2 regions of the Brevibacillus sp. NRS-1366 genome follow, and region 2 is predicted to be linked to the other one. Evidence: a T-box and tRNA genes for the amino acid it is inferred to sense, from the RefSeq annotation. Region 2 holds a T-box; the other holds one or more tRNA genes.
What was found. The T-box of region 2 lies ahead of ileS (isoleucine--tRNA ligase). A T-box ahead of a tRNA ligase gene usually reads a tRNA of that ligase, here a tRNA-Ile.
Positions count from the first base shown of each region.

Region 1 (14,561 bases), on a different contig from region 2:
GGATCATATCAACTGGCATCAAATCATCAATTCCAGCTAATGCTTCATCTATCGCACGGTCCGCCTGCCGGAGCAGTTGGATGTGGCGTGCATTGCTCACGTAGGTTAAATCATCCTGCTGCACCCGGCCACTGAAGAAGATATCCCCAATCGCCTGCTCCAACAGGTCGATCCCCGTCTCCTCCCGCGCCGATGTCATGATCAACGGCTGCTGTGGAAATTGTTTTTTTACTTCTTCTAAATCGACCTTCTGCGGCAGGTCAAATTTATTCACAATGACGATGACCTGGAATCCTTTAGCCGCTTCAAAAATCGAATAATCATCTGGAGTGAGCGGCTCGTTGTAGTTGATGACGAGCAGGACAAGATCTGCCTTTTGCAAAAGCTGCCTCGACTTCTCTACCCCAATTTTTTCGACGATATCTTCCGTATCCCGAATCCCAGCCGTGTCGATCAGACGCAATGGAACACCACGTACGTTGACGTATTCTTCAATCACATCACGAGTAGTGCCCGCCACATCGGTAACGATTGCCTTTTCCTCTTGGACAAGGCTATTTAATAGAGAGGATTTTCCTACATTCGGGCGCCCGATAATCGCGGTAGACAGACCTTCCCGCAAAATTTTCCCTTGTTTCGCCGTCTGTAGCAGCCGTTTTATCTCCTCTTTCACCTCTACACATTTGCCTCGTAAGAAGTTCTGTGTAAATTCCTCGACATCATGCTCCGGATAGTCCAACGTCACTTCTATATGAGCCATGGCTTCGATCAGATTCTGTCGCAGCCCTCGAATGAGACGAGACAGCTTTCCCTCCACCTGATTGAGCGCCACTTTCATCGCCCTGTCTGTCTTCGCCCGAATTAAATCAATAACAGCTTCAGCTTGCGACAAATCGACGCGGCCATTTAAAAATGCACGCTTTGTAAACTCACCTGGTTCTGCCAATCGTGCACCATTGTCCAAAATGAGCTCCAACACTTTTTCCACGGAAACGATCCCTCCGTGGCAATTCACTTCAACTACATCCTCCCGCGTAAAAGTCCGCGGTGCCTTCATAACGGAAACCAGCACCTCTTCCACTCGCGCACCTGTCAGTGGATCATACAAGTGACCGTAGTGAATCGTATGACTGTCCACAGTGGACAACTGTTGTTTTCCTTTGTATATCTTATCCACAACTTCGATCGCCTCCGGTCCACTTACCCGGATCACAGCAATACCGCCTTCCCCCATCGGAGTAGCGACCGCCGCTATCGTATCGAATTTCATGATATTCACCTCAAGCTTTCCAATAAGAAAACCTCTATCGAGGCCTCCTCAAAGATGAGCGACCGCGTTTTAGCGGAATGTTTCATGCGCTCCAGAATTCATAAGCGTTCGCGCTTAAATTCTTATACGTTCAAACGAGTCAGCCACTAACTTACTAGCTTAACAGATCGACCTGAAAAATTCCAAAAGAAAGTGCAGATTTTCGGACTGCTGCCGCACACTCAACAGGAAAAAGCAACCTCCTGCTCAAGGTTGCTGCTACGCTTTTGTTATCCACAGTATGATCTTTTTTTGGATACTCCAATCCTACCACGGATTATCCACAGTGGATAACCATAAACGCAAAAAAAATACAGAAAAAAAAGAAGCCTAACGAGAGGCTTCTTTCGGTGCGATTACAATATATCGATTGGGTTCGTCTCCTTCGCTGAAGGTAACCACATCTGCTCTTTTTTGCAAAAAGGCATGGATTACTTTCCGCTCGGCAGCCGACATCGGTTCCAGGCGCACATCACGCTTGGTTGATAGGGCTTTTTTCGCCACCCGATCCGCCAACTGCTCCAGTGTTTCCCTGCGGCGCAGCCGGTAATTTTCAGCGTCCAACGTGATGCGAACATGTTTCTCCGCATGACGGTTCGCTACGACGTTTACGAGATACTGTAATGAATCAAGAGTTTGTCCCCTACGGCCAATAATGATTCCCAGATTCGTTCCCTGGATGTCAAACAGCATGCCCTCTTCATTTGAACGTGTCTCCACTTTGGCATCTACCTTCATGTTTGACAAAACGTCTTGAAGAAAGTCACGTCCCTGTGCAACCGGATCAAAGTGAAATTCTACCTCCACCTTAGCGTCCTTGGCCCCGATCAATCCAAACAGACCTCTGCTCGGTTCCTCTAGAACACGGACACTTGCCCTTTCACGCGGCACACCCAATTCCAGCAAAGCTTTCTGCACAGCATCGTCTATCGTTTTTGCCGTAGCAACCACCTTTTTCACTTGGAGGCTCCCTCCTTAGGAGTAAGCTTATTACCCTTATCCCGGTACAGGAAGTAGGTTTGTACAATCGTAAACAGGTTACCGTACACCCAGTACAGAGAAAGAGCTGAAGGCAAGGTAACCGCAATTGCCAGAATCATCAACGGCATCATGATAATCATCATTTGCATTTGCGGGTTGCCTTGTGTTGCCTGTCCCATCATTTTGGATTGTAGATAGGTTGTAATTGCTGCAACGATCGGCAAGATATAGTACGGGTCTTTTTCGCCCAACGTCAACCACAAGAAGCTTTGTGTCTTGATCTCCGTCGTACGGATAATCGCATGGTAGAACGCAATCAGGATCGGCATTTGTACCAGCATTGGCAAGCAACCAGCCAATGGATTGACACCATTCTTTTGGAAAGCAGCCATTGTTTCCTGTTGAGCCTTTTGCGGATCATTCTTGTACTTCTCACGGATTTTTTGCATTTCTGGCTGAAGCTCTTGCATTTTCTTGGAGCTCTTGATTTGCTTCACCATCAAAGGCAGTACAATCAGGCGAATGATGATTGTAGCTACCAGAATACCCAGTCCGTAGTTGTTACCGAGTATAAGTGCGCTCTCTTTAATCAACCAAGACAAGGGATATACTAAATACTTGTCCCAGATGCCGGTTGCGTCAGGGCCGATTGGTGCAGCAGTCTGCGGATTACAGCCCGACAAAACTAGAACCAGCAAGGTCAGCATAAGAATGCTGAGGGTGCGTCTACTCAAGGGTGATCCTCCTTTTCCCCGCTTCAATTGAGGTATGATTATTTGCGTTGATCCGGGACCGGATCAAACCCGCCCGGGTGGAACGGATGGCATTTAAGGATGCGACGAAGGGCCAACCATCCTCCCCTCCACGGCCCAAATCGACGAATCGATTCGATGGCGTAGTGGGAACAGGTGGGCGCGAACCTACATGAGGGTGGCTTCAGTGGAGAAATAAATAATTGGTATCCACGAATCAACCAAACCATGACTTTCGCCAACATCGTTTCACCCTCTTTTTCCATTATGTACGGGTGCCTGTTTGATCACTTTGGCTCGTTTCATGACGTGCAATAGTGACTGCTCAATGGCTTCAAGGGTCATCGTTTCCACTCCTGGACGGGCGATGATGACAAGATCCAGACCGAGTGGAATGGCGGTTTCCAAGCGTGCTACCGCCTCGCGTATGAGCCGCTTGACCCTGTTACGGATAACGGCGTTGCCAATTTTTTTACTTACGGAAATCCCGGCGCGAAAAGCTGCTTGTCCCTCTTGCTTGGCGGAATATAGGACAAACTGCTTATTAGCAGCCGAACTTCCTCGTTGAAACACTGCTTGAAAGTGCTCATTTTTTTTGAGCCGGTGTGAACGATGCAAGGTAAACAACCCCTAACATCACAATTATAGTAGAAAACGTAAACAGCATCTACCAGTATATCCTTGTTTCGTCCACTTTTTTCCCATAAGCGCACTTTGTTTACAAGAAAATCAGAAAAAAAGAGAAAGGATCGCCGTAGATTAGCAGATCGTAGCGATTATTTCATCGCTATGGATACGTAAACGGTTGATCAGCTCTTCATCCGCTTGTAAAAATCCTAACTCTTTTAGCCGCAAAAGAAGCCCGCGTGGAAGTGACTCCCAGTGATTCTCCAGCCATTGGTCTGCATCCTCACAAAGATAGAGCCAAATGGCTTCCGAAAATAAGAGAAACTTCGCAGCTCCCTCCTCTTTTTGCCGCCTCAAGCGCTCTAGTTTTCGCCGTAACAGGATATCGTTTAGGGGGTCCAGAGCAAACATGTCCCTATCCCGCTGAGAACGCAGGTACGCCCGATAGGCGGCTATCAGCCCCATTCGGTCTTGTACATCCTGTTTGGCACCGTAGCTCTCTAAAAGAAGCCTCTCAATCACTTCCCATTGACCTGTCTCTTTCATGAGGGGAAATAACCAGCCATCCGCTGCCGTTCCTTTGCAAAAATAAGCATACATTTGCACAGCACAAGTCCAACCTGCCCAAGCTGCCAGATAAGCCGAATAGTCAAATCCCTCGGCGAGCGCGAGACTTGCAGTATCGTGGTACTGATCAATGTCCCTCTTTGCTTGCTCCAGCATTTTGCCTCTTCCCTCTTCGGAGTCGAGATAATCACGCATAAAGTGGAACCAAGTCGAATAGCGCCCCTGTGGATCGTAAATCAGTCTTGCTTCTTTTATATAGCGCCACGACCATGGTCTCTCGTACACGGTCTCATTGATTGGAGCAGGATGAATGTGAAGCTGAATAATCTGTCCTCTGAACTCCCTATTCTCGCTGGTGTGGTCGCTTTTGCCCTCCACAATGATGTTCAGATCCAGATCACTATGGGCATCTGCCTCTCCTCTTCCAACGGATCCCCCTGCATAAGCGCAGACCATGCTTGGAAAAGACTCTTCCTTTAAAAAGTCTTGGGCCAATAAAACAAAAAAGTCGGTAAAACTCTCGTTCCGCTCCATGGATTCCTCCTGGCCTTTTCATGCTTCTTCCTTTTAGTAGCTAGGTAATTAAACTCCTCCAAAAGGTTTCAACATCGCTGCAGGACTTCCTCTTTTCGCATGAACAAAGAATTTTCCGACTTAACAGGCAAACAAAAAGACCACTAAAAGAGTGGCCTTATGCGGAAAGAACTTTTCTACCTCTTTGACGACGAGCAGCCAAGATTTTGCGGCCATTTTTTGTGCTCATGCGCTTACGGAATCCGTGATCCTTTTTGCGCTTGCGGTTGTTAGGATTAAATGTTGGTCTCATTACTATACACCTCCGTCTTCCACAGACATTCTTTTGCATTATAAAAACATATGCCTAAAAAGTCAAGTTACAGTGGAATTTCATTACCAAGGCAAATATCCCCATAAAACTATTTCCCGGACCTGTGGATATCATTTTATCCACAAAAACAAAAATCGACAAGTTTATCTACAGCTTGTACACAAAATATGGACATGTGCATATGTACATAGCACCAGAGGTTGTGTTTGTGGATAAGTATGAAAAAACCATTGATACCATGCGTTATATCTGTTATTATGTTTTTGTTTTGAAGCGTGAATAACTTCCATAGGTAATTCAGGTTTTCCACAGCATGTGGATAAGTTTGTGGACAGATTCCTTCCTTTGTGTATGTTGTTACTCACATGGGTGCGGATAACCGTCTGCTTTTTTTCTCTTCTCCGAGTGTAATCCCTTTTTTTCGACTTTTTTTATCCACAGTCGACAACCAACGATCATGTTGACAAACGGGTGGCACATAACAGATTTTTGCATTTTTTCGTTATATTTTCGATTGATGAATTTATTTTACGGATTGTCCAAAAGGAGGGATTCTGGTTGGATGCAGCGATTAGCGAGCTATGGCGCAAAGTTTTGGCCAAGATAGAAAAATCGCTAAGCAAACCCAGTTTTGATACCTGGCTGAAGGCGACGAAAGCAACTACTTTGGAAGAAGATGCACTGATTGTCGTAGCGCCCAATGACTTTGCCAGAGATTGGCTCGAAACTAGGTACGCTCAACTGATTACCGATACACTATATGAAGTAACTGGTATTAATATGAAGGTAAAATTCGTCGTCTTGCAGAATCTTGACCCCGCATTTGCCGATGAACAGCCTACCCCACGGGTAAAAGCCAGTGCTCCGCCTACTGCTGCGGATGATCAGCCGCCCAGTATTTTGAATCCCAAGTACACCTTCGACACGTTTGTCATTGGCTCTGGGAATAGATTCGCTCATGCGGCGTCTCTCGCGGTCGCAGAAGCTCCAGCAAAAGCATACAATCCCCTCTTTATTTACGGGGGTGTCGGTCTTGGCAAAACCCACTTGATGCATGCGATCGGCCATTATGTGGTTCAACACAATCCTTCGGCAAAAGTGGTTTATTTGTCATCTGAGAAATTTACAAATGAATTCATCAACTCCATTCGCGACAATAAGGCGGTCGAATTCCGCAATAAATATCGTAGCGTGGATGTCCTTTTAATTGATGATATTCAGTTTTTGGCTGGAAAAGAGTCGACCCAGGAAGAATTTTTCCATACATTCAATGCTTTGCACGAAGAAAGCAAGCAGATCATCATCTCCTCTGACCGGCCGCCCAAGGAGATCCCGACTCTGGAGGATCGCCTGCGCTCCCGATTTGAGTGGGGCTTGATTACGGATATTCAGCCGCCTGATCTTGAGACACGGATCGCCATTTTGCGCAAAAAAGCAAAAGCGGAGAATCTGGACATTCCTAATGAAGTGATGGCGTATATCGCTAACCAAATTGACAGCAATATTCGCGAGCTGGAAGGTGCTTTGATTCGTGTTGTAGCGTACTCATCCTTGATTAATCGCGATATTGATACGCAATTGGCCGCAGAGGCGCTGAAAGATATCATTCCGTCTTCTCGCCCTCGCGTTATCACCATCATTGACATTCAACGAGCTGTGGGCGATGCATATAATCTCAAGCTGGAGGATTTTAAAGCGAAAAAACGGACCAAAACCGTTGCTTTTCCCAGACAAATCGCTATGTACCTCTCCAGAGAGCTGACTGATGCTTCCCTGCCCAAAATCGGAGACGAATTCGGCGGACGCGACCACACAACAGTCATCCATGCACATGAAAAAATCTCTCGTGCCCTGGCTAGTGATCCGCAAATGCAGACAACGATTCAATCGCTCATTGAAAAACTAAAAGCTCACCACTAAACTGTGAATAACGCAAAAAGCCTATACACAACTTACCCACATGTGTATAGGCTCTCTTTTACGTGTTTGATCCACATATCCACAAATCCACAGGCCCTATTACTACTTCTGTTAAAAAGATATATCCTAATAAGATATGATAAAGGCGCAGCCATTATGCATGGTGAGGGAAAAAATAGCGTCTAAAAAGAGGGAGGCTCACTTTGATGCACATTACCGTTCAGCGAGACAAGCTATCTAATGCCGTGTCGCATGTCAGCAAAGCGGTTTCTAGCCGAACAACCATTCCAATTTTGACCGGGATCAAGATAAAGACTGATGATGAAGGACTCACTCTAACGGCAAGTGATTCTGATGTATCCATCGAAGTTCAGATTCCACTGGAAGAAGCAGGAGAATGGGGAGTTACGATTCATCAGCCAGGCAGTATCGTATTGACAGCGCGTATTTTCAGCGAGATCGTACGCAAACTGCCTAGCAACGAAATCCACATTCAGGTTGATGATCGCCTCGTAACCCAAATTCGTTCCGGCCAAGCCGAATTCACCATTAATGGGATGGATGCGAATGAATTCCCTCAGTTGCCGCACTTGGAAGAGGATAAAGTTTTCAGCGTTCCATGTGATCTTTTGAAAGCCATGATCCGTCAAACCGTATTTGGTGTATCCACATCCGAGATGCGTCCGATTTTGACTGGCTTAATGTGGTCGCTCGATCAAGGACAACTGCGCTTTGTTGCAACAGACAGCCACCGTTTGGCTAGCCGTACGGCAATGGTAGAATGCCCGGAGGATCTTTCTTTCCATAACGTGGTCGTACCGGGTAAAAGTTGTAATGAATTGGTAAAAATATTGGATGACGACCAAAACCCTGCTGATATCGTCGTAGCGGAAAACCAGATCCTGGTGAAGTCGAAACACATTCTGTTCTATTCCCGTCTGTTGGAGGGAACGTACCCGGACACGACCAGAATCATTCCACAAGGCAGCAAAACCGAGATCACAGTTAGCACAAAAGAGTTGCTGCAATCGATTGAGCGCGCTTCCCTGCTGAGTCGCGAAGGCAAATCAAACGTGGTAAAATTGGTTACTTTATCTGATGGAAGCGTAGAAATCACATCAAATGCTCCAGAGATCGGGAAAGTAACAGACATGTTGACGCCGAAAGCGATGAATGGAGAAGAGCTCAAAATCTCCTTCAATGCCAAATACATGATCGATGCCCTGCGTGCGATTGACAGCACCGAAATTAAAGCAAGCTTTACTGGCCCTATGAGTCCATTTGTCATTCGTCCAACTGACCATGATTGGATGCTTCATTTGATTTTGCCAGTGCGTACCTACTAGGCGTTTTTTCGTAAAGGAATGTTTTTACGTAAAAGAAAGGGGCCCTACCATGCGTGAGGTTTCCATCACGACCGAATATATCGCCCTCGGGCAATTTTTAAAGCTGGCGGAAGTCATTGATACTGGAGGTATGGCAAAAGCATTTCTGGCTGAAGTGCCGATCCAGATCAACGGTGAGCTCGATAACCGGCGCGGCCGCAAGCTATATCCTGGCGATGAAGTGGCGATTGAAGGCTATGGCCGCTATCAAGTGGTACGCCGCTGAGAGGAGAGCGTGATTCTTGTTTCTCAAGAACCTGTCGCTAACCAACTATCGCAATTACGAATCGCTCTCCCTGTCATTTGACGGTCCGATTCAGCTATTTATTGGCAACAATGCTCAAGGCAAAACAAATGTACTGGAATCCATATACGTGTTGGCCCTGGCCAAATCCCATCGCACGCCCCGAGACAAGGAGCTGATTGCCTGGGAGGCTGATTATGCCGCTATCCGTAGCGATGTTCTTCGTCGCTACGGTTCTGTTCGTTTGGAGCTGCAGTTGACAGCAAAGGGAAAGCGGGCCAAAATCAACGGAATGGAGCAGCAGAAGCTCAGTGCCTATGTGGGAGCATTGAATGTCGTGATGTTTGCTCCGGAGGATTTGTCCATCGTGAAAGGAGCTCCTGCTCAGCGCAGACGCTTTATTGACATGGAAATCGGGCAAGTATCTCCAACGTATCTGTATTATTTGAGCAATTACAACAAGGTGCTGGCCCAGCGAAATCAGCTTTTGAAGGATTTGGCCATGAAAAAAAGTAACTCGCTGGAAATGCTGGCAATTTGGAATACCCAATTAGCCGATTTAGCTGTAAAATTGTTACGGAAGCGTTTTGAGTTTATTCGCAAGCTAGAAACGTGGGCACAAGAGATCCACACTGGCATTACCGACGGCAGGGAAATGCTTTCCTTGCATTACGAAAACTCATCGCCCGTCACGGAAGAGATGACAGTAGACCAGGCAGTTGATAAGCTATTGGCTGCTTATGAAGAGGTTCGCGACCGAGAAATCATGCGGGGAAGCACCCTGATTGGACCGCACCGTGATGATTTTTCACTTAAGGTGAACAACATGGATGTACAGACGTACGGTTCTCAGGGACAGCAACGCACCAGCGCGCTGTCCATCAAATTGGCCGAAATCGAGCTGATAAAAGAAGAAGTAGGCGAATACCCCGTTCTTTTGTTAGATGATGTCTTGTCAGAGTTGGATGAACATCGACAAACCCTGCTGCTCGAAACCATTCAGGATCGGGTTCAGACGTTTGTAAGCACAACGGGTGTGGAAGGCTTAAAGCATCAGGTTCTCCAGCAAGCCTCTCGTTTTTACGTGAAGGAAGGGAAAATCTCGGGGGAAAGGTAGGGGATCAGGGATGTTTATACACATTGGTGGAGATACTGTGGTGAGCACAAAGGAAGTCATTTCCATTCTCGACCATCAGACTGTCAAATCCTCCAAAATCAATAAGGCTTTCTTGCATGAAAAACGGAAAACCGTTGTTGATCACAGCGAGGAAGAAACAAAGTCGTATGTAATCACCCAGGATGCCATATACTGTTCACCTATTTCTTCTCTGACGCTAAAGCGACGCGCTCAGTTCGTGGACAGCTTGGATCAGGTTCCCTTAGTACAAGCTGAAGTAGAGGAGTTGACTTAAGAGTGGATCAAGTGACGACAAAAGATACAAACTACGACGCTAGTCAGATTCAGGTGCTGGAAGGGTTAGAGGCAGTTCGGAAACGTCCCGGCATGTATATCGGGTCGACCAGCAGCCGCGGTTTGCATCACCTGGTATGGGAGATTGTCGACAACGCCATCGACGAAGCACTTGCCGGCTATTGTGACGAGATTTTGGTAGTCATTCAGCCGGACAACTCCATAGCTGTAACCGATAATGGCCGGGGAATTCCAACCGGCATTCATGAAAAGACTGGTAAATCAACTGTAGAAACTGTTTTGACCGTTTTGCACGCCGGCGGTAAATTTGGTGGTGGCGGATACAAGGTTTCAGGTGGTCTGCACGGTGTAGGTAGCTCGGTTGTGAACGCGCTCTCCGAATGGATGGAAGTCGAAGTCAAACAAAACGGCAACATTTATCACATGCGTTTTCGTGTAGGTGCTCCAGAAGCGGACCTCGCTATCGTTGGTGAAACGGAAGACAGCGGGACAAAGGTTACGTTTAAGCCTGACCCGACTATTTTTACCGAAACCACAGTCTTTGAATACGACCTCCTGCAAAAACGGATTCGCGAGCTGGCTTTCCTGAATAAAGGACTGCGCATTACGCTAAAGGATGCACGTCCTGATCAGGAGCGGGAAGAATCGTTCCATTATGAGGGCGGTATCGTGCAATTCGTTGAGTACCTGAACAAGAACAGGGAGGCTTTGCATGACGAGGTTATTTATTGTGAAGGCGAAAAGGATGGCTTGCTGGTCGAAGTAGCTATCCAGTACAACGATAGCTACGTCAGCAATATTTACTCTTTTGCCAATAACATTAATACGCATGAGGGCGGAACTCACGAAACCGGCTTTAAAACAGCCCTTACTCGTGTGATTAATGACTATAGCCGCAAGTTCAACTTTTTGAAGGAAAAGGATCAGAATCTCTCTGGTGACGATGTGCGCGAAGGGATTACCGCCATTATCTCGGTGAAGATTCAAGAGCCGCAATTTGAAGGTCAAACGAAAACAAAGCTCGGCAACTCTGAAGCCCGCAGCATTACAGAGTCTGTTTTTGGCGATCGCTTTAACAGCTTCATGGAGGAAAATCCGGGGATTGCCAAGAAAGTGGTCGAGAAGGCTTTGATGGCTGCCAGAGCGCGTGAAGCAGCGAAGAAGGCTCGGGAAATGACTCGTCGCAAGAGCGCTTTGGAAGTAAGTGCATTGCCGGGTAAATTGGCGGATTGTTCGTCTAAAGACGCGTCTGAGTCAGAACTGTTCATCGTAGAGGGAGACTCTGCGGGTGGTTCTGCAAAGATGGGTCGTGACCGCCATTTCCAGGCGATCCTGCCACTACGGGGTAAAGTCTTGAACGTGGAAAAAGCACGTCTCGACAAAATTCTGGGCAACAATGAGATTCGCATGATCATTACCGCACTAGGTACGGGGGTCGGCGAAGATTTTGACATTACCAAAGCACGTTACCATAAAGTTGTCATCATGACCGATGCGGACGTCGACGGTTCTCACATCCGTACCCTTCTTTTGACATTCTTCTATCGTTACATGAGACAATTGATTGAAGCAGGGTATATTTATATTGCCCAACCGCCTCTCTTTAGTATTAAACAAGGGAAGCAGATTCATTATGCCTATACCGATAGGCAGCGTGATGAAATTCTGGCAACCTTGAAAACGACTCCTAAACCCAATATCCAGCGCTATAAAGGATTGGGTGAAATGAACGCGGATCAATTGTGGGAAACAACTATGGATCCAGACGTTCGAACGCTTCTTCAAGTAAACCTAGAGGACGCTATGGAATCGGATATGGTATTTGAAACGCTCATGGGCGATGAAGTAGAACCGCGCAGAGAGTTTATTGAGCAGCATGCTTCAAGAGTACGCGATCTAGATATTTAATCGACAAACAAATGAAGGACATGTAGGAAGACTCAGCTATTCAGGCGGTGTATTCTGATACATGCTATGAATAGCTGAGCTTCTTTTTTATTGTGTAAACACGGTTGCTTTTTGCTAGGTAGATATACGTAAATCTACTTTTTAAAAATTTTAGCTGTATCTGATAAAAAATATGAAAAATTCTATTGCAATGAATTAAAATCTATGCTAGATTATAATTCCAGAAGGGATACGGGCCTATAGCTCAGTTGGTTAGAGCGCACGCCTGATAAGCGTGAGGTCGGCTGTTCGAGTCAGCCTAGGCCCACCATTATAGCTTTTTCTTCTTGCTGAGGGGTCCCCGAAAAGTATTCGGAATAACCAACGAAGCATAAGCGTCACTTTTTTTGGTTTCTTTCATGGGGCTGTAGCTCAGTTGGGAGAGCGCCTGCCTTGCAAGCAGGAGGTCATCGGTTCGATCCCGTTCAGCTCCACCATATTGTTCCTCGGTAGCTCAGTTGGTAGAGCAATCGGCTGTTAACCGATCGGTCGGCGGTTCGAGTCCGTCCCGAGGAGCCATTCAGAAACTTATATAACATTCATCCTGGCCCGTTGGTGAAGCGGTTTAACACAGCAGCCTTTCACGCTGTCATACAGGGGTTCGAATCCCCTACGGGTCACCATACTACCCCACAAAGTGGATTTGATGCTTCTTGGCATCATTGAAGTTGACGGGGCCCCCGCAAAGTACTCGGAATATGCTTCAAAGCATATTCGTCACTTTGTGGGGTTACGGAGGCTTAGCTCAGCTGGGAGAGCATCTGCCTTACAAGCAGAGGGTCGGCGGTTCGATCCCGTCAGCCTCCACCACTTAATTTCATAAAGTGACTTAGTAACGTCGCGGGATGGAGCAGCTCGGTAGCTCGTCGGGCTCATAACCCGAAGGTCGCAGGTTCAAATCCTGCTCCCGCAACCAAATTTTTCACTTGAACTACGTTGAAAGTTCTTCTTGCTCAAGTGAGATGGGAGTGCCCTTGGGTGCAACCAAATATGGAGCTGTGGTGAAGTTGGAGTTCACGCCGGTCTGTCACACCGGAGGTCGCGGGTTCGAGTCCCGTCAGCTCCGCCATTCTTTCTCAAGCAATGGTGGAACGTCAAATGCTTGAGGCTCGGTAGCTCAGTCGGTAGAGCAGAGGACTGAAAATCCTCGTGTCGGCGGTTCGATTCCGTCCCGAGCCACCATTACTATATGAAATATGCCGGTATAGCTCAATTGGTAGAGCACCTGACTTGTAATCAGGGGGTTGTGGGTTCAAGTCCTATTGCCGGCACCACAATTTACCTAGAAAATAGCGTGTGCGTGCTGTTTGCACAGTGCTTTTCAAGGAAAAGCTGGGGAGATAGTGAAGTGGCTAAACACGGCAGACTGTAAATCTGCTCCCTCCGGGTTCGGCGGTTCGAATCCGTCTCTCCCCACCATCTTTACTTCGTGGCTATTGGGGTATAGCCAAGCGGTAAGGCAACGGACTTTGACTCCGTCATTCCTAGGTTCAAATCCTAGTACCCCAGCCATTTTAATACGAGCCATTAGCTCAGTTGGTAGAGCATCTGACTTTTAATCAGAGGGTCGAAGGTTCGAGTCCTTCATGGCTCACCAGTATTTTTTAACCCAAAAAAGTAGAGTGTTGTTTTGAAGGCTTTTCGGGTGCCGGATTGATAATGCGGTCATGGCGGAATTGGCAGACGCGCTAGATTCAGGTTCTAGTGGTGGCAACACCGTGGAGGTTCAAGTCCTCTTGACCGCACCATTCCCCCAAAAAGTGAAGTGAAGCTTTGTAGCGTATTCCGAATACTTTTCGGGGACCCCACAACTAATTAATTATTTATGCGGACGTAGCTCAATTGGTAGAGCGTCGCCTTGCCAAGGCGAAGGTCGAGGGTTCGAGACCCTTCGTCCGCTCCATAACATGTGCCCTTAGCTCAGCTGGATAGAGCGTTTGACTACGAATCAAAAGGTCGGGAGTTCGAATCTCTCAGGGCACGCTTCTACACCCCAAAAAGTGAAGAAGAGCATTGTAGCGAACTCCGAGTACTTTTCGGGGGCCCCGCAACATAAAAGTAAACATTATTATCGGGAAGTAGCTCAGCTTGGTAGAGTACTTGGCTTGGGACCAAGGGGTCGCAGGTTCGAATCCTGTCTTCCCGACCAGTTTTACAACTTGATAAGCCGGTGTGGCGGAATGGCAGACGCGCGCGACTCAAAATCGTGAGGGAAACCGTGGGGGTTCAAGTCCCTTCACCGGCACCATATTTTTGCGGGTGTAGTTCAATGGTAGAACTCCAGCCTTCCAAGCTGGTCGCGTGGGTTCGATTCCCATCACCCGCTCCATTTTTTGCGGAGGGATACCGAAGTGGTCATAACGGGGCGGTCTTGAAAACCGTTAGAGTGCAAGCTCACGGGGGTTCGAATCCCTCTCCCTCCGCCACTTCTTTTTACTGAATCAGGCTGATCATTTTGGCGGCGTAGCTCAGATGGCTAGAGCGTTCGGTTCATACCCGAAAGGTCGGGGGTTCGATCCCCTCCACCGCTACCATAGGGGCATAGTTTAA
Region 1 covers NZ_JBITPN010000013.1:545-15,105, reverse strand. The annotation lists gene mnmE (tRNA uridine-5-carboxymethylaminomethyl(34) synthesis GTPase MnmE) at 1-1,270, opposite strand, end outside; gene jag (RNA-binding cell elongation regulator Jag/EloR) at 1,640-2,269, opposite strand; gene yidC (membrane protein insertase YidC) at 2,266-3,024, opposite strand; gene yidD (membrane protein insertion efficiency factor YidD) at 3,063-3,287, opposite strand; gene rnpA (ribonuclease P protein component) at 3,292-3,660, opposite strand; gene ACIFQN_RS07050 (hypothetical protein) at 3,802-4,770, opposite strand; gene rpmH (50S ribosomal protein L34) at 4,928-5,062, opposite strand; gene dnaA (chromosomal replication initiator protein DnaA) at 5,642-7,003, shown strand; gene dnaN (DNA polymerase III subunit beta) at 7,210-8,349, shown strand; gene yaaA (S4 domain-containing protein YaaA) at 8,399-8,614, shown strand; gene recF (DNA replication/repair protein RecF) at 8,631-9,749, shown strand; gene remB (extracellular matrix regulator RemB) at 9,760-10,044, shown strand; gene gyrB (DNA topoisomerase (ATP-hydrolyzing) subunit B) at 10,047-11,972, shown strand; tRNA gene ACIFQN_RS07010 (tRNA-Ile) at 12,206-12,282, shown strand; tRNA gene ACIFQN_RS07005 (tRNA-Ala) at 12,373-12,448, shown strand; tRNA gene ACIFQN_RS07000 (tRNA-Asn) at 12,455-12,530, shown strand; tRNA gene ACIFQN_RS06995 (tRNA-Glu) at 12,558-12,634, shown strand; tRNA gene ACIFQN_RS06990 (tRNA-Val) at 12,746-12,821, shown strand; tRNA gene ACIFQN_RS06985 (tRNA-Met) at 12,851-12,927, shown strand; tRNA gene ACIFQN_RS06980 (tRNA-Asp) at 13,004-13,080, shown strand; tRNA gene ACIFQN_RS06975 (tRNA-Phe) at 13,118-13,193, shown strand; tRNA gene ACIFQN_RS06970 (tRNA-Thr) at 13,210-13,285, shown strand; tRNA gene ACIFQN_RS06965 (tRNA-Tyr) at 13,346-13,430, shown strand; tRNA gene ACIFQN_RS06960 (tRNA-Gln) at 13,449-13,523, shown strand; tRNA gene ACIFQN_RS06955 (tRNA-Lys) at 13,533-13,608, shown strand; tRNA gene ACIFQN_RS06950 (tRNA-Leu) at 13,673-13,759, shown strand; tRNA gene ACIFQN_RS06945 (tRNA-Gly) at 13,839-13,914, shown strand; tRNA gene ACIFQN_RS06940 (tRNA-Arg) at 13,921-13,994, shown strand; tRNA gene ACIFQN_RS06935 (tRNA-Pro) at 14,084-14,160, shown strand; tRNA gene ACIFQN_RS06930 (tRNA-Leu) at 14,178-14,259, shown strand; tRNA gene ACIFQN_RS06925 (tRNA-Gly) at 14,267-14,340, shown strand; tRNA gene ACIFQN_RS06920 (tRNA-Ser) at 14,349-14,437, shown strand; tRNA gene ACIFQN_RS06915 (tRNA-Met) at 14,469-14,545, shown strand; tRNA gene ACIFQN_RS06910 (tRNA-Trp) at 14,547-14,561, shown strand, end outside.
Region 1: it encodes a tRNA-Ile, which carries the amino acid that the T-box ahead of ileS (isoleucine--tRNA ligase) is inferred to sense. The anticodon was not compared.

Region 2 (14,561 bases):
TGGAAAGAGACGGAAACCACCGCATATCTCTGCAAACAGTTGGAGGATATCGGTGTAGGGTATCAGACTTTTGCTGATCAGACAGGGGTAGTAGCTGTATGGGAAGGGAAATCAGCGGGCCCTACGATAGGTGTACGGGCCGACATTGACGCGCTTTGGCAAAACGTCGACGGGGTCTGGAAAGCGAACCATTCGTGCGGTCACGATGCGCATATGACAATGGTTCTGGATGCGGTTCGGTGCTTGAAGGAAAGCGGATTTCAACCGAAAGGGCGGCTGAAAATCATTTTTCAGCCTGCAGAGGAGACGGGCAAAGGAGCACTCTCACTGATTGACAAGGGCGTCATCGATGATATTGACTACCTACTCGGCATCCATGTACGACCCATCCAAGAGCTTTCTTTTGGCACGGCATCCGCGGGAATTCATCACGGGGCGGTCGCCATGATAAGAGGGCGGATAACAGGAATGCAAGCTCATGCAGCTAGACCCAATTTAGGGATTAACGTCGTCGATTCACTTTCTGCTGTCATTGCTGCAGTCAATGCAGTCAAGCCTGATCCGACCGTTCCGACATCTGCCAAAGTGACAAAAGTGCGGGCAGGTGGCGACAATCTCAATATTATTCCCGATGAGGCAGAATTCGGCATCGATCTGCGCGCACAAACCAATGAAGCAATGGACGATCTCGTCGACAAAGTGACGAGGGCAGCTTTAGCAGCGGGAAGCGCGAACGGAGCGAACGTGGAGATTGAAGTCACAGCGCGGTTGAATGCCGCTGTTCCGAATCCGGCGATGGAGCAAATGGTCGGAGTCGCGATAAAGGATGTCCTTGGCGATGACGCCCTGATCGCGCCGCCGGTCACTCCGGGCGGGGAGGATTTTCACTTCTATGCCACTCGCAAGACCCATATTGCGGCCACGATGGTAGGCTTGGGGACAGACTTGGCACCCGGTCTGCACCACCCGCAAATGAAATTTAACCTGGCCTCCTTGGCCAGCGGCGTGGCAATCCTCGCAGCTGCTGTCGTCAAACTACAAGATCAATAGACAGGCAAAAAAAGTCAGTGATCGGATCTTTAGTCCGTTCTCTGACTTTTTTATTGCTGCACAGCCTCTCGTCCTTCGTTGAATGATCCCAAACCTCTAGCAGCGCAAATGCTGCCCAATGCTATTTGTAATAGTTGGAGACGTATAAAATCTTTGCAAATGCCTCTGAAGAAGGCGAATCGGTCGTTTCCGAGGTTTTGAGCCATGCAGCCATCGATTCCAGCAGTGCGTAGCGGCTTCTGTTTTCCTGTGCAGCAGGCTGTCCCCGCAGTTCTATGATTGAAGATTCGATAAAGGAGATGAGATCCTCTTTGGCCAGAGTCTGCGCTTTTTTTGTACTTATGTCCATACAGAAACCTCCAGAACAGTCAACTAGGTTGCATCGTTTACAAGATTCATTTACCGAACCAAGGCAATATCGTAAGCAGCAAGCAAAAATGTCGAGTGAATGTTACACAAAAAATCTAATTATACCCAAATATAACTAGATATAATTAAATTATATTAATTATAGCTGAATAATCAATCGTCGATTTGAAATGTTCGTTGCCAAAAAGATGACAACATGTTTATTCGGTCCCCAAAATATGAGATAGCAAGAATCCGAAAGTACTGTTTTCAGGTTCGTGGTACAACTGGAATAAAGTTGAATTTGGGGGGATCGGATTGTTGCAACAATCAATTTCTGTTTGGCAAGGGATTGCTTTATATGTAGGAGCTGTTATAGGGTCTGGAATTCTGATACTCCCTGGAATGACTGCAGGGGTAGCGGGGGCCAATGCTCTATTCTCGTGGGGTGGGATGATTTTACTGAGCGTTCCATTAGCCTATACCTTTGCTTTATTAGCAAAGGAATACCCAAGTGCGGGAGGCGTCTCCACCTTTGTTGAAAAAGCGTTTGGGAGATATTCAGGTGCAATCATTGGTTGGTACTATTTTATTGCTGCAGCAGTTGGACAATTCATCGTCCCTTTAACGGGAGGGAGGTATGTGGTGTACGCTCTTCAAATGTCCCCTGATCTTGCCTTCATCATTGCGGGGATTATCCTATTGAGTGCGATCTTCTCTTTCACGCGAAAACGTATCATTGATTGGAACAGCAGGGATGCTTATTTTTTGGTCTTTTTTTGGTTGGGAAGCTATTGCAAGTTTAGCCCCGGAGTTTAAAAATCCAAAGAAGGATATCGTTCGAGCTACATGGGGGGCTCTTGTCATAGTAGGGATAGTCTATCTTGGATCAGCTATTGCTGTGATAGGCACACACTCCTATTCTACTGGAATTGGTAGGGTCGATGAAGCGATGAATAGTTCGTCTTTGGTCCAGGTCATGACGAAAGCAACAGGTGTTCACGGCGGATATGCCACAGCTTTTGTTGCTCTTGTTATTTGTTTGGGAACAACGAATGCGTTTGTGGCGGGTATCAGCCGTCTTGGGTATTCGCTCGCACATGAGAAATTAGCTCCTTCATGGCTTGATTATAGGAATGAAAAACATTCGACTCCTTCCCATGCGATTATGTTTGTAGGCGCTTTTGCTGCCATTGGTCTTCTTCTCACGTATGTGTTTGAAATCGGGATGAACACATTAGTCTATATCCCGAACTCTCTCGGTATAGCCACTTATATTATTGGAGCGTTAGCAGGTGTCAAATTACTGAAATCAACGCTTGGGAAAGTCATGGCCGGAATGACAAGTTTAACTTGTTTGGCAGCCTATCCTTTTGTCGGCACGTTTATTCAAATCCCTATCATTGTAGGAGTATGTTGTGTAGGGTATGTCTATTGGAGGGGGAAAAATGGATCTCAAGCGGTCCAAACAAAGATTGACGATGAAAATCCGAGGTAATAATATGAGAAATTAGAAGAAACGTTCATTTTCATCGAGAAAACACGCCAATAGGAGGCCGCGATGTCTGAGAACCACACAAACAGAGGCCAAAGCCCAGACAGGAGCCGCAGCAGTCTCCAGGGTGACTGCGAAAACTGCTTCGGTTTATGCTGTGTAGCATTACCTTTTGCTAAATCAGCGGACTTTGCCTTCGACAAAAACGGGGGGCAACCCTGTCATCATTTGCGAGCGGACTCTCGTTGCAGCATTCATGACAGTCTGAGGCAACAAAATTTCCGAGGGTGTACCGTTTATGACTGCTTCGGTGCAGGGCAAAAGGTTTCCCAGGTAACTTTTTCAGGAAAGGATTGGCGGCAAGACAAGCAATCCGCAAAGCAAATGTTCGATGTATTCCCCATTATGTGGCATCTTCACGAATTGCTCTGGTATGTAAGTGAAGCGCTGGCGCTTCCTGCCTCCCGTCCCATCCATTATGAGCTGCGAAAGGCGTTAGACGAGACAGAACGCCTTACTTTTCTCAGTGCGGGCTCTCTTTCAAAAGTGGATGTAGCGTCTCACCGTGCAGAGGTTAATACATTGCTGCTGCGGACAAGCGAGCTTGTAAGAGGAGAAGCCCTTCGCCAGCAGAAAAATTCTCCGAAATCCCAAAAGACTTTTGGTCGAGGAGCAGACCTGATTGGTGCAAAACTCAAGGGTACTGATCTGAGGGGCGTCAATTTAAGAGGGGCCTATCTGATTGCCGCCGACCTGCGGGGAGCTGATCTGCGGATGGCTGATCTCATCGGAGCGGATCTTCGAGATACGAATATAAGTGGTGCTGACCTCAGTGAGAGCCTTTTCCTGACACAGGCCCAGATTAATGCGGCAAAAGGAGATAGGCATACAAAATTGCCAGCGGCTCTTACTCGTCCAGCCCATTGGTCTAAAGCTTGAGCCCTGAACCTCCAATCTGAGAAGAAGGCAAGCCTCACCTTTATCAATAGGGTGGGGTTTTACTCATGATTACAGCAAACAAGCCAGTAACCAGTATCCTGACATTTTTCAAGCAAAAAACTCGAAATGATCAAGAGCGTAATCGAAAACTGGAGCAGCTCATCAGGTTGCTGGACAAGAAATCGATTGAATGGTGTTCACTGAGGGCGATTAATCGTAATGAACGATATGCTCGATCGCGGTTGGAAGTAGACGTAGCGCGGAACGCAAGAAAGTTGGATAAAGCGGAATTTCCTCCAATGAATCTACTGGGAACCAGCGGAAAACCAGCGCTACATCCTGTTCAATACCGACGTGCTCTCTTTCCTGATCGAAAAGCGAGGGTGTGCCTTCGATAGTGACAAGATAGTAAAACGATAATTCATGATGAGGGACGCCTTCGAAATCGAAGAAGTTTTCAACCACAAAGAGCAGCCGATTAACGCTGACCTCCACACCAAGTTCTTCAGCGAATTCTCGCTGGATCGTTTGGGCAGATGGCTCCATCAGCTCAGCCCGACCTCCTGGGAGCGCCCAAAAATCGTCTGTTACCTTTCGATGCAACAGGACTTGGCCTTCATGGATTGCCACACCAACGATGCGATGATTAAACAAACCTGCGGGAAATTCCTTGCGAATCATCCGGGACAATGAAATACCTCCTAAGCGGTAGGGGTAAACGCCTTTTAAAAATTCTTCCAAGTAATATCAATACTTAGATAACCAATTCGTTTTTCCTTAATCGTTCCTTGTTCCTTTGTAGCCAACTCCGGTTTTCTGAAACAGACCAGATCTTTGTGATAACCAAAGTTTCGGCAAATTTCCGGACGAACGGCATGAATTCCACAATGATCTTTATTCAGATCATAAAAAATACAGGTTCCGTATAATCTTGGCTGATTTTCTAACGCTTCACGGATTTTTCGTGGCATAGCTTTAACCTTTTTATGTATTTTTTTATATTCATTCTCCGTTATCGGAACAGGACCACAGCACAAGCCTTTACAACCTTGGCAAGGTAATGTATCCATCTGTGTACACCCCTCTTCCTATTCTTTGAATACGTTTTCCTAAAGAACATTATGAAGGATTTGAGTTATTTGTAAATACACAGAATTTTTAATATAACACAATAAAATATTTTTGTCAATAGTTTTTCTTGAAATTTGTATGAGAACTAGAGGCAATACAAGAGTAATGGCGCGAGGGCGATCCGGAAAACGGATATATAAACACGAATAAAACCCACTGAGGAAGTTCATTTTTCTAGTGGGTTTTATTCCGTTTGTGCACTATAGGGAGAGAGACACCAAAGCCTCACCCACGAGCTGCCCAAGCCTCTACCTCAACTTTAATAGCGGGCTGAGCCAAGGCACTTACATAAGCAAAAGTAGTTGGTGGTGGGTTACCACCGTGGAATTCGTTCCAAATGGCTAGGTATTCACTGCGATCAAATGTTTCCGTAAACCAGAAATTCATTTTAACGATCGCGTCCAAAGTTACGTCTTCACTAGCTAAAATGCGAATGACATTGTTTAACGCATTTCGAAATTGATCTTCGACTCTATCTGGAATAGCTCCATCTACATCCGCTCCAATTTGCCCAGCCAAAAAAAGTAAGTCTGCATCTCTCGGCAAAATGGAAAGGTGCGTGTACGCTGCAATCGGAGGAGCTACATTTTCATGATTTTTACGTGTTACTTTCATAAGTCTACCTCCTAATGTTTTAATTGGAGGATTATACCATCACGAAGAAACAATCGCAATATTTGTGAAAAGAAATGACAGCTTAAAATCAACAGTTGGGTAGCGTCGTCCTGACTCAGTTGATGAAGCTCAGTGCTACACCGATGAAGTAAGGAACAAGCCAGATCCCCCACACACTCAGGCTAAATTTATGGAATTGTTTTATCTGTAGCTCCTTCTTTTTCCATAAAACAAAGCATGCCCATGCCGTGTGAAAGAACATCAGGATCAGAGCTACTAAACCGGTTATTCCATGCAAATTGATGGCTGATCCGTCCGCAAGTAATTTCATAAACGTTGTCCCGATCGTATCGAATAATAATCCGAAGCCAAAGTAAGCCAAATGCTTTAATTTTAGTTCTCCAGACCGTTTTTCACTCCATACCCCAATCGTATAGGACAGTAGGGCCAGGTTGATAAAAATGACTGCTAATGGTAACAACTGCGTTCATCTCCATTTCTAATTTTTATGTTTACACCTGTTAGTGTAGCGGTGGAATATGAACGTCTGATGAACAAGAAAGAAGGAAAGTGAAAAAAACATGCCCGAGCTTTGCATTCGGGCATCCAGATACGAGAAGAATTATTCAGATGGATAAATATCTTTTAAGAAACGCTTGAGAGATCCTTCACCATCTAAGGAAAGATGTACGGAAACGTCCTCAGATTTGAACGTAACGACAGTCACGGGCTTATTATTGCTATCACCTACTGTATACGTGTACACACCAGAGAATAGGCTATCACTTGACAACAAATAGCTAATGAAATACAGTATTTCTAGAATTACTGAAATACATAGTTGGCATGGAAGGGAGGTTACCTTGGGTGACTGATGATTGCGCGGTAAAAGTCTACAAAGCACTGGGTGAAGCCACGCGTTTTCAAATCGTGAAAATGCTCTCCAAGCAACCGGAGTTGGCCTGCCTGGAAATGGCTAATCAATTGAACATCGCGGCAAACTCAACATTGACACATCATTTAAAGCCATTGCTTGACTGTGGACTGCTTGCCGTTCGCAAAGAGGGAACCTACCGATACTACAGCTTGCAACGCGAAGTCCTTGAACAATATGCTCCCGCTTTGCTTGAAGATTAAAGCGGAATATTTTTTCTCATATATTTCGGTATTTATATAAATACTAAAAAAAGAACTGAAATGGAGGAGAGCAACCGATGAGTCAAGAAAAGAAAGGAATTTTTCAAGCAACCGAAACGAAAGCTTGGGGGGCCCTGGATAATGGAGAAGAAAGTAAAATTTTTGAGCCAGTAAAGATCGGAGCCTGGAGCCTACAAACGCGTACAGCGATGGCTCCTATGACTCGCTGCTTTGCAGATGACCAGACGGGTGTAGTGGGAGAAAATGTAGTCGAGTACTACCGGAAACGGGCCGCAGATGGGATTGGTTTGATCATTACAGAAGGGATCGTTGTTAGCAAGCGGGGTAAAGGCAATCAAGGAGTTCCCGGCCTATATACCCAGGAACAAATCGAGGGCTGGAAAAAAGTAACGGATGCTGTGCATAAAGAAGGCGGTACGATTATTGCGCAAATATGGCATGTAGGACGATTATCCCATCACGAACTGGCGGGGAACTTGCCACCGCAGGCACCTTCAGCCATTCAAGCAGAAGGAGCTGTTCCTCGTTTCCGAAAGCCCTATGATACTCCAGAAGAAATGACTATCGCAGACATTCAGGAATTAATTGGACAATTTGCGGAGGCAGCGAGGAACGCAATAGAAGCCGGCTTTGATGGGGTGGAAATTCACGGCGCACATGGGTATTTAATCGATCAATTCAATTCAGATGTATCCAATCATCGTACAGATCGATATGGCGGAAACCTGGCACAAAGATTGACACTAATGAAAGAAGTCTTGAAGGCGGTTATTGATGCAATTGGTACCGACAGAACATTAATTCGCTTTTCTGCTCATAAAAGCGATAATCCGAGCTACATGTGGGAAGATCCGGAAATGGCCATCCGCACGTTTGTAGAAGCATTCAAGGAAGTCGGAGCTACCATGATCCATCCTTCCACCATGCAGTTTACTCGCGTGCTGGCAGACGGAAGAACCATGCATCAGTTGGTCCGCAAATACTGGGATGGCGTGATTGTAGGGGTTGGCACGCTCGATCCAAGAAACGCTGAACAAGCGTTGGCAGAAGGCACGATTGATGTGGCAGCTTTCGGGCGCCCGTTGATCGCTAATCCCGACTTTGTTCATCGGTTGAAAAATGGTGAGGAACTGGAAGAATATGATGCTAAGAAGCATCTCGCTGTCTTGGTTTGATGGGAGAGCTTTAACGAGAAAGGTAAAAAGGGAGGAAGCTCATTGTGGAGCTTCCTTTTGTTCGTTTCAGTTGCCTTGCTGGTAGAACATGCCACAGTCATGATAGAATCAATTCAGAAAAAAGAAACCAGCGATCACCAGATTGTGGAGCAAACTATCATCATAAATAAAGGGGTAGGAAATCAATGTCGATTTCTATGGATGATCTAGAACTATCTTGCTGGGAGTGTGAAGGTCAAGGCGTGTTATTAAATGAGGAAAAGGAAAAAATCGCGTGCTCTAAATGCGATGGCAAAGGCACGGTACTAACAGCCCAAGGTCAGACCTTGCTTCACTTCATAAAAAAGCATCTATAAAACCTTGCTGCGTGCATGATATTAAATCACGAGAGGACGTCAGATACTCACTTGTAAAAAGGAGACTGGCGTTCTTTTTTTGCTTTATTTTTCGGAAAGTATTTCCTTTGCATGTTCGTATGTTGTTCGCATATAATACAGAACAAACGTTCCATTCGGAGGCGAATGAAGTGATAAAGGAAATGCTTCGTGCAATAAAACAACAGCAACTCATTCGTGTGATTTATCTCGGCAACAACGGTCAGACAACGATTCGAGTCATACGTCCATTAGAGGTGGAAGGAAATCGGTTAAAAGCATACTGTCTAACACGCCGGGGGCCACGCGTTTTTGCCATCAACAATATACTTGCTATTGAGCCGATGGTGAACGGCCGTGCTGTCTGATATCGAGCGAAAAGTGCCCCGGGTCATTGCGAACTATTCCGCAAGGCGCCGCATGACACCTGCTGTGCAAGAATTATGCACCAAAACAGGACGGAATCGTGATGGTATGGGAAGCATGGGAGTAGAAAGAAGGTTTCGGTGAATAATGTGGATAAGGTCTGGGCATACTAAATTTCATACACTGTTAACAACCTTTTTCAACCCTCGTCCATACGAGGGACTTTTTTTGTTGGAGGGCATATGTGCGGTAGGTTCACATTAACCGTTTCATTAAAAAATTTATTAGACCATTATCATGCAGAGGACACCATTCCTTTTGAGTACATGCCGAGATTCAACATCAGTCCCACCCAAATGGTCGTAGCCGTTATCCATGACGGAGATAGGAATCGGGTAGGAAGGTTGAGATGGGGTCTAGTTCCTTCATGGGCAAAAGATGAAAAAATAAATTTGGTCAATGCACGCGCTGAAACATTGGTACATAAACCGGCTTTTAGAGTCCCACTCTTGCGAAAAAGGTGTTTGATCCCAGCGGATAGCTTTTATGAGTGGAAGAAGACAGCCGCAGGGAAGCAACCTACACGTATTTTGTTGCGATCTCAAAAATTGTTCAGCATTGCGGGGTTATATGATACCTGGATGTCGCCGGACGGTAGGAAGCTGAGCACTTGCACGATTATTACGACATCGCCCAATTCACTTGTTGCAGATATCCATGATCGAATGCCTGCGATTTTGCACCCTGCGGATGAAGCAGACTGGTTAAACAGGGATAATCAGGATACGAAGACGCTGCTGGATCTGCTCCGACCTTTTCCTGCCGAAGAGATGAGGGCTTATCCGGTTTCGTCGCTTGTAGGTAATGCAAAGAATGATGTCCCTGAATGTATCAGAGAGATCACTGCGGACAAGTAACGCCTATTTAACTTAAGGGTGGGAAACAAAGGAAAGAACAACGACAGCCACGGAAATTACTCATTTCTGTCCGGAACTGCCGTTGCTTTTTTATTTTCATTACCGTTGATCAGTATGTGGTCATTTTTTAGGAGCTACTTAATTAGCAAACGGAAATGCTTAGCTCCAATCGAAAAAGTCTCCATGCCTTCTTCTTCCGCATAGGTGACATCGGCAACGAGCACATTTTCACGCAGGACATGATCAAAATGCAGCAATGCCTCTTTTAATTGAACATCGACATCGAGTGTCAGTCTTACTCTTTTATCAAGAGGTAGATCCAGCTTCTTGCGGTAATCCTGGATCACGCGTATGACCTCGCGCACGAGACCCTCCTCTTCGAGCTCCTTTGTTATCGTTGTATTTAAAGCGACGTTCATCTGATAGCCAGATGCGGAAGCAAAGCCTTCTTTCCCATGCTTCTCCACCAGCAGCTCATCTAACGCAAGACGAAGCAGTTCGCCGGAAAGAGGGACGTCCAAAGAGCCGGTCGTAACGACTTGTTTTGCTTCAGATGCTGACAACTGTTTTAAATGGTTTTGCAAGGGCCCGACCCATTTTCCAAATTTCTTGCCGGCTACTTTTAGATTTAGTTTTAACTGGTAGCGAACGAAGCTGCTGTCACTTTGCTCCACACGGATCTCTTTTACGTTGATCTCATCCTTGATGATGCTTGCAAAGCGGTCCAGGTTAAAATCGCGCTCAAGGGAAATGATCAGCTCGGACAATGGCTGGCGTGTTTTGATTCCTGTTTCGTTGCGAATATTGCGAGCGAGCTCAACGATTTGACGTGCTGTTTCCATGTCGTTCTCCAGAGCTTCGTCGATAGCGTCTTCGTCTACTTTTGGATAATCGGTCAAATGGACACTTCCTTGGCTGCCATCCAGGTTGCAATAGATGTCATCGGCGATGAGCGGTGCATAGGGCGCGATCATCCGCGCGAGTGTCAGCAGGACATTATGCAGTGTTTGGTAAGCTGCCACCTTATCCTCCGTCATTCCACTACTCCAATAACGGTCTCGGGAGCGGCGGATGTACCAGTTGCTCAATTCGTCGATGAACGTTTCGATGTGCTTGGCAGGATTGAGAAAATCGTAGGACTCGACTCCTTTTAATACATTCTGCAGAGTAGTGTTTAACCGGGAAAGAATCCAACGATCCAGTTTATTCTTCTGAACGGGTTGTAGATGGTCTTCAGGTTGATACTGATCAATCGTCGCATACAGCGAATAGAAGGCATGCGTGTTGTTGATCGTATCAATCACTTTATACTTGGCTTCCGCTACGATCTGTTTCGAGAATCGTTTGCTGCTCCATGGCGAGCTATCAGACAAGAGTGCCCAGCGGAATGCGTCGGCACCGTATTCATCTATGATTTCCCACGGATCAATAACGTTGCCTTTACTCTTTGACATTTTCAGACCGTTTTCATCCAATACATGCCCGGTTGAAATGACCGCTTTATAGGGTGATTTTTCGTTATAAAGGGTGGATACCGCAAGCAAACTGAAGAACCAACCTCGTGTCTGGTCAATACCTTCGGAGATTATATCAGCAGGATATTGTTCCTGGAATAGCTTCTCATCACTGAAAGGATAGTGGTACTGGGCAAATGGCATCGAGCCGCTGTCAAACCACACATCAATGACTTCAGGTGTTCTTTCCATGGTACCCCCGCAAGAACAACGCAGTTTGACCTCGTCAACAAAAGGCTTATGCAGTTCGAGGCTCTCGTCAATGGCTTCCACTGATTTTTCACGTAAATCTTTATGGCTCTCTGGCGCATATTCGATTCCACAATCCGTACAAATCCAGATGTTTAGGGGAGTACCCCAAAAGCGATTACGACTAATATTCCAATCGACGAGCTCTTCCAGAAATTTGCCGAAACGTCCATCGCGTAAATGAGAAGGGTACCAATCGATGTTTTGATTGTTTTCGATTAGCTGGTCTTTAATCGCGGTCGTTTTGATAAACCAGCTCTCCATCGCATAATAGAGCAGTGGAGTTTTACAGCGCCAGCAAAAAGGATAGCTGTGCTCATAACGCTCTTTGGAGAACAGCAAACCACGATGAGCCAAGTCTTTTACGATATCGACGTCGCAATCTTTGACGAAACGTCCGGCATAATCGGTTATTTGATCGGTGTATTGTCCAGACAAATTCACGACATTTACAAAGTCAAGCTCATGCTGTCGACACGTACGGTAATCTTCTTCTCCGTGTGCAGGTGCAGTATGAACGATACCTGTTCCGCTTGTGTCACTGACGTATTCTGCATCTACAACGATGTGACCTCGATTCACGCCAATGTATCCAAACGGTGGCTCATAGGCAGTTCCGACGAATTCTGCACCTTTGTGAGTAGATAGGATTTCGTAGTCTTCCTTTAACACTTTTTCCACAAGCTTTTTGGCTACGACGTATATTTCGCCCCTCTGTCTTGCACGCACGTAGTCCATGTCTCTGTTAATCGCCAATGCGACATTCGCGGGGAGAGTCCACGGTGTAGTTGTCCAGGCGAGAAAAATCTCCTCACCCGCTTTGCTTCTAAATTTCACCGTAGCACTCAAATCTTTTACGTCTTCATAGCCTTGTGCCACTTCATGGGAGCTTAACGTCGTTTGGCAGTCAGGACAATAGGGGCTAACACGGTGACCTTTGTACAGGAGTTCTTTCTTGTGAATGGTAGACAAGATGTGCCAGACACTTTCGATGTACGGATTCGTCAAGGTGACGTAGGGATTAGCCATGTCTGTCCAATAAGCGATTGCTTCGGTTAGTTCCCGCCACTGCTTCTCGTATTCAAAGACACTGCTTTTGCACTGTTCAACAAACTTGGCTACCCCGTATTTTTCGATCTCTTGTTTTCCCGAGATTCCGAGCTGCTTCTCGACGCCGAGCTCAACGGGAAGTCCGTGCGTGTCCCAGCCTGCCTTGCGGACGACTCGATAGCCGGACATCGTTTTGTAGCGACCGATAAAATCTTTGATGACCCGTCCGAGTACGTGGCCGATATGAGGCTTTCCATTCGCTGTCGGAGGGCCTTCATAAAATACGAAATTCGGTTTTCCGATCCGATCATCCATTGATTTTTGGAACGTATTGTTTTGTCTCCACTGATTCAAGACGCGCAACTCACGGGTTCTCGCTTTTTCTTTCACATCCACTTTTCTCATGTTTTTCATCCTTTCGCCATTCAAATAATTGAGTGTATAACTCAAGAAAAACAAAAAAATCCCGCCCCCTAAGGGACGAGATTCCATCTCGCGATACCACCCTTGTTCCGAAATGACCAATTAAACATGATCTTTCGGCACCTCATACTACGTACCATCATACGCGTCCCTTGTAACGGCGGGATCCCGGGTTAGCTTACTGAACTGCTTTCAGCCTTCCTTCTCGGAGAGGATTTTCGGCTAAGTCTTGAACGTTGGCTTTCAGCACAAGGCCAACTCTCTGGGGAACAAGGGGTTTAGCTTACTCTTTCTCGTCAATGAATTTCTTCAGATCATTTGGTTACCTCTTTTTTTACAACAGAATCAAGCAAATGTCAAATCAATATAAGAAATCCAAAGAGCGAGTAAAAAGGACAAAATTGAAGTGGCAGTGATCGAAATAGTTACGTACCGAGGCAGAGGTGTATTCCTCGTGCTTTTATACCACCCTGCGAATTGCAGCTTGTTGCGGTATAAGATAAAAAAAGCCAAGTACATAGAGAAAGTCAGCAATAAATCAGAGGTGTCCGAGAGTGGAAACGTAAACAATTCATGGACTAGAAAATGAACTGCATACATGAAAAGAAACCACAATAGTAAAATTCTAATGATTTCTGATAGAAAAGAAAAAAATCTTGTCATTACTAATCACCCTATATGAGTGTAGCATAGTGGAAACTATCCGCATTAAGGAGCGTTATTTTCTGAAAATAGAAATTACTATTAAAAAGGTGAGGAGTAAAATAAATAATAAAATAAAAAACTGAGATAAAGGGCGGTGAGTCACCTCATTTCCTACGATAATTCCAGCAATCGACAACCCGATATTTTCCCGATTATATTTCGTGAACTTATACTTGAAGACGCGGTATAAAACAAGGGCAGCCATTCCAAGCGATAAAAGAATGATTATGGATTCCATAAAAAACCTCCTAGGCTAGATCCCATCTTCAGCATTCACTTTTTATTATTCTTTATTTATTATCACATTACCTGAAAGTACAGGTGAATTTCCATATTTTTCGTATAGAACCAAAAGACAACAATCTAAGAATAGGTATTTATACCTATATATACTTGTTGTTAGCACTCCACCCAACCGATATGCTTACCTTATTCACGTATGACTTAGCGTACTACCCCGTCCGCCCCCAACCATATTTAACTGGTTGGGTTTTTTTTCAAAAAAATGTGGAAATGAAAACGATCCAGTTTTCTCCTATCGCGCTTGTATATCATTTGATATATCCTATATAAGGACTCGAAAAGTTCTTGGGGTCTGCGGTGACTCAATAATGCAGATGAGTCACCGTTTTTTTATTTCGCATATCCCGACCCGTCTCTGGCAAGCACCGAGGCGGGTTTTTCTTTGGAATAATCACACCCACATACTATTGCTATTTGCGGTCATTCTAAAGATAGAATGACTTTGGTTGGGAGGTTTTTGCTTGCGCAGTACACTCGTAGTTTTAGCATTCACGTTATTGATCACGGGCTGCTCTTCACAGTCGAATTCCAAAGCCGGGATCCAGTCGAAGGAACAAGAACCGTTGTGTTCTCCTGCACCAGTCCGCTACATGCAGTGGGAGGAACAAGCGAAATCCATTGCAGGCCAAGTCAAAGGCGTTGATAGCGCAGTTGCTGTTCAGATTGATAATGAGTTGGATGTAGCCGTCAAAGTGAGTAACTTCAATCGATTTCGATTGGAATCGATTAAAAAACAGGTCGCCGAGCAA
Region 2 covers NZ_JBITPN010000022.1:185,274-199,834, reverse strand. The annotation lists gene ACIFQN_RS17610 (M20 peptidase aminoacylase family protein) at 1-1,050, shown strand, start outside; gene ACIFQN_RS17605 (DUF7660 family protein) at 1,172-1,399, opposite strand; gene ACIFQN_RS17600 (amino acid permease) at 1,720-2,217, shown strand; gene ACIFQN_RS17595 (APC family permease) at 2,156-2,896, shown strand; gene ACIFQN_RS17590 (pentapeptide repeat-containing protein) at 2,960-3,832, shown strand; gene ACIFQN_RS17585 (NUDIX hydrolase) at 4,043-4,513, opposite strand; gene ACIFQN_RS17580 (YkgJ family cysteine cluster protein) at 4,558-4,902, opposite strand; gene ACIFQN_RS17575 (RidA family protein) at 5,189-5,578, opposite strand; gene ACIFQN_RS17570 (HsmA family protein) at 5,694-6,059, opposite strand; gene ACIFQN_RS17565 (ArsR/SmtB family transcription factor) at 6,446-6,715, shown strand; gene ACIFQN_RS17560 (alkene reductase) at 6,793-7,911, shown strand; gene ACIFQN_RS17555 (tryptophan RNA-binding attenuation protein) at 8,097-8,267, shown strand; gene ACIFQN_RS17550 (WYL domain-containing protein) at 8,438-8,653, shown strand; gene ACIFQN_RS17545 (SOS response-associated peptidase) at 8,894-9,568, shown strand; gene ileS (isoleucine--tRNA ligase) at 9,703-12,786, opposite strand; T-box leader at 12,855-13,113, opposite strand; gene ACIFQN_RS17535 (hypothetical protein) at 13,523-13,747, opposite strand; gene ACIFQN_RS17530 (YhcN/YlaJ family sporulation lipoprotein) at 14,274-14,561, shown strand, end outside.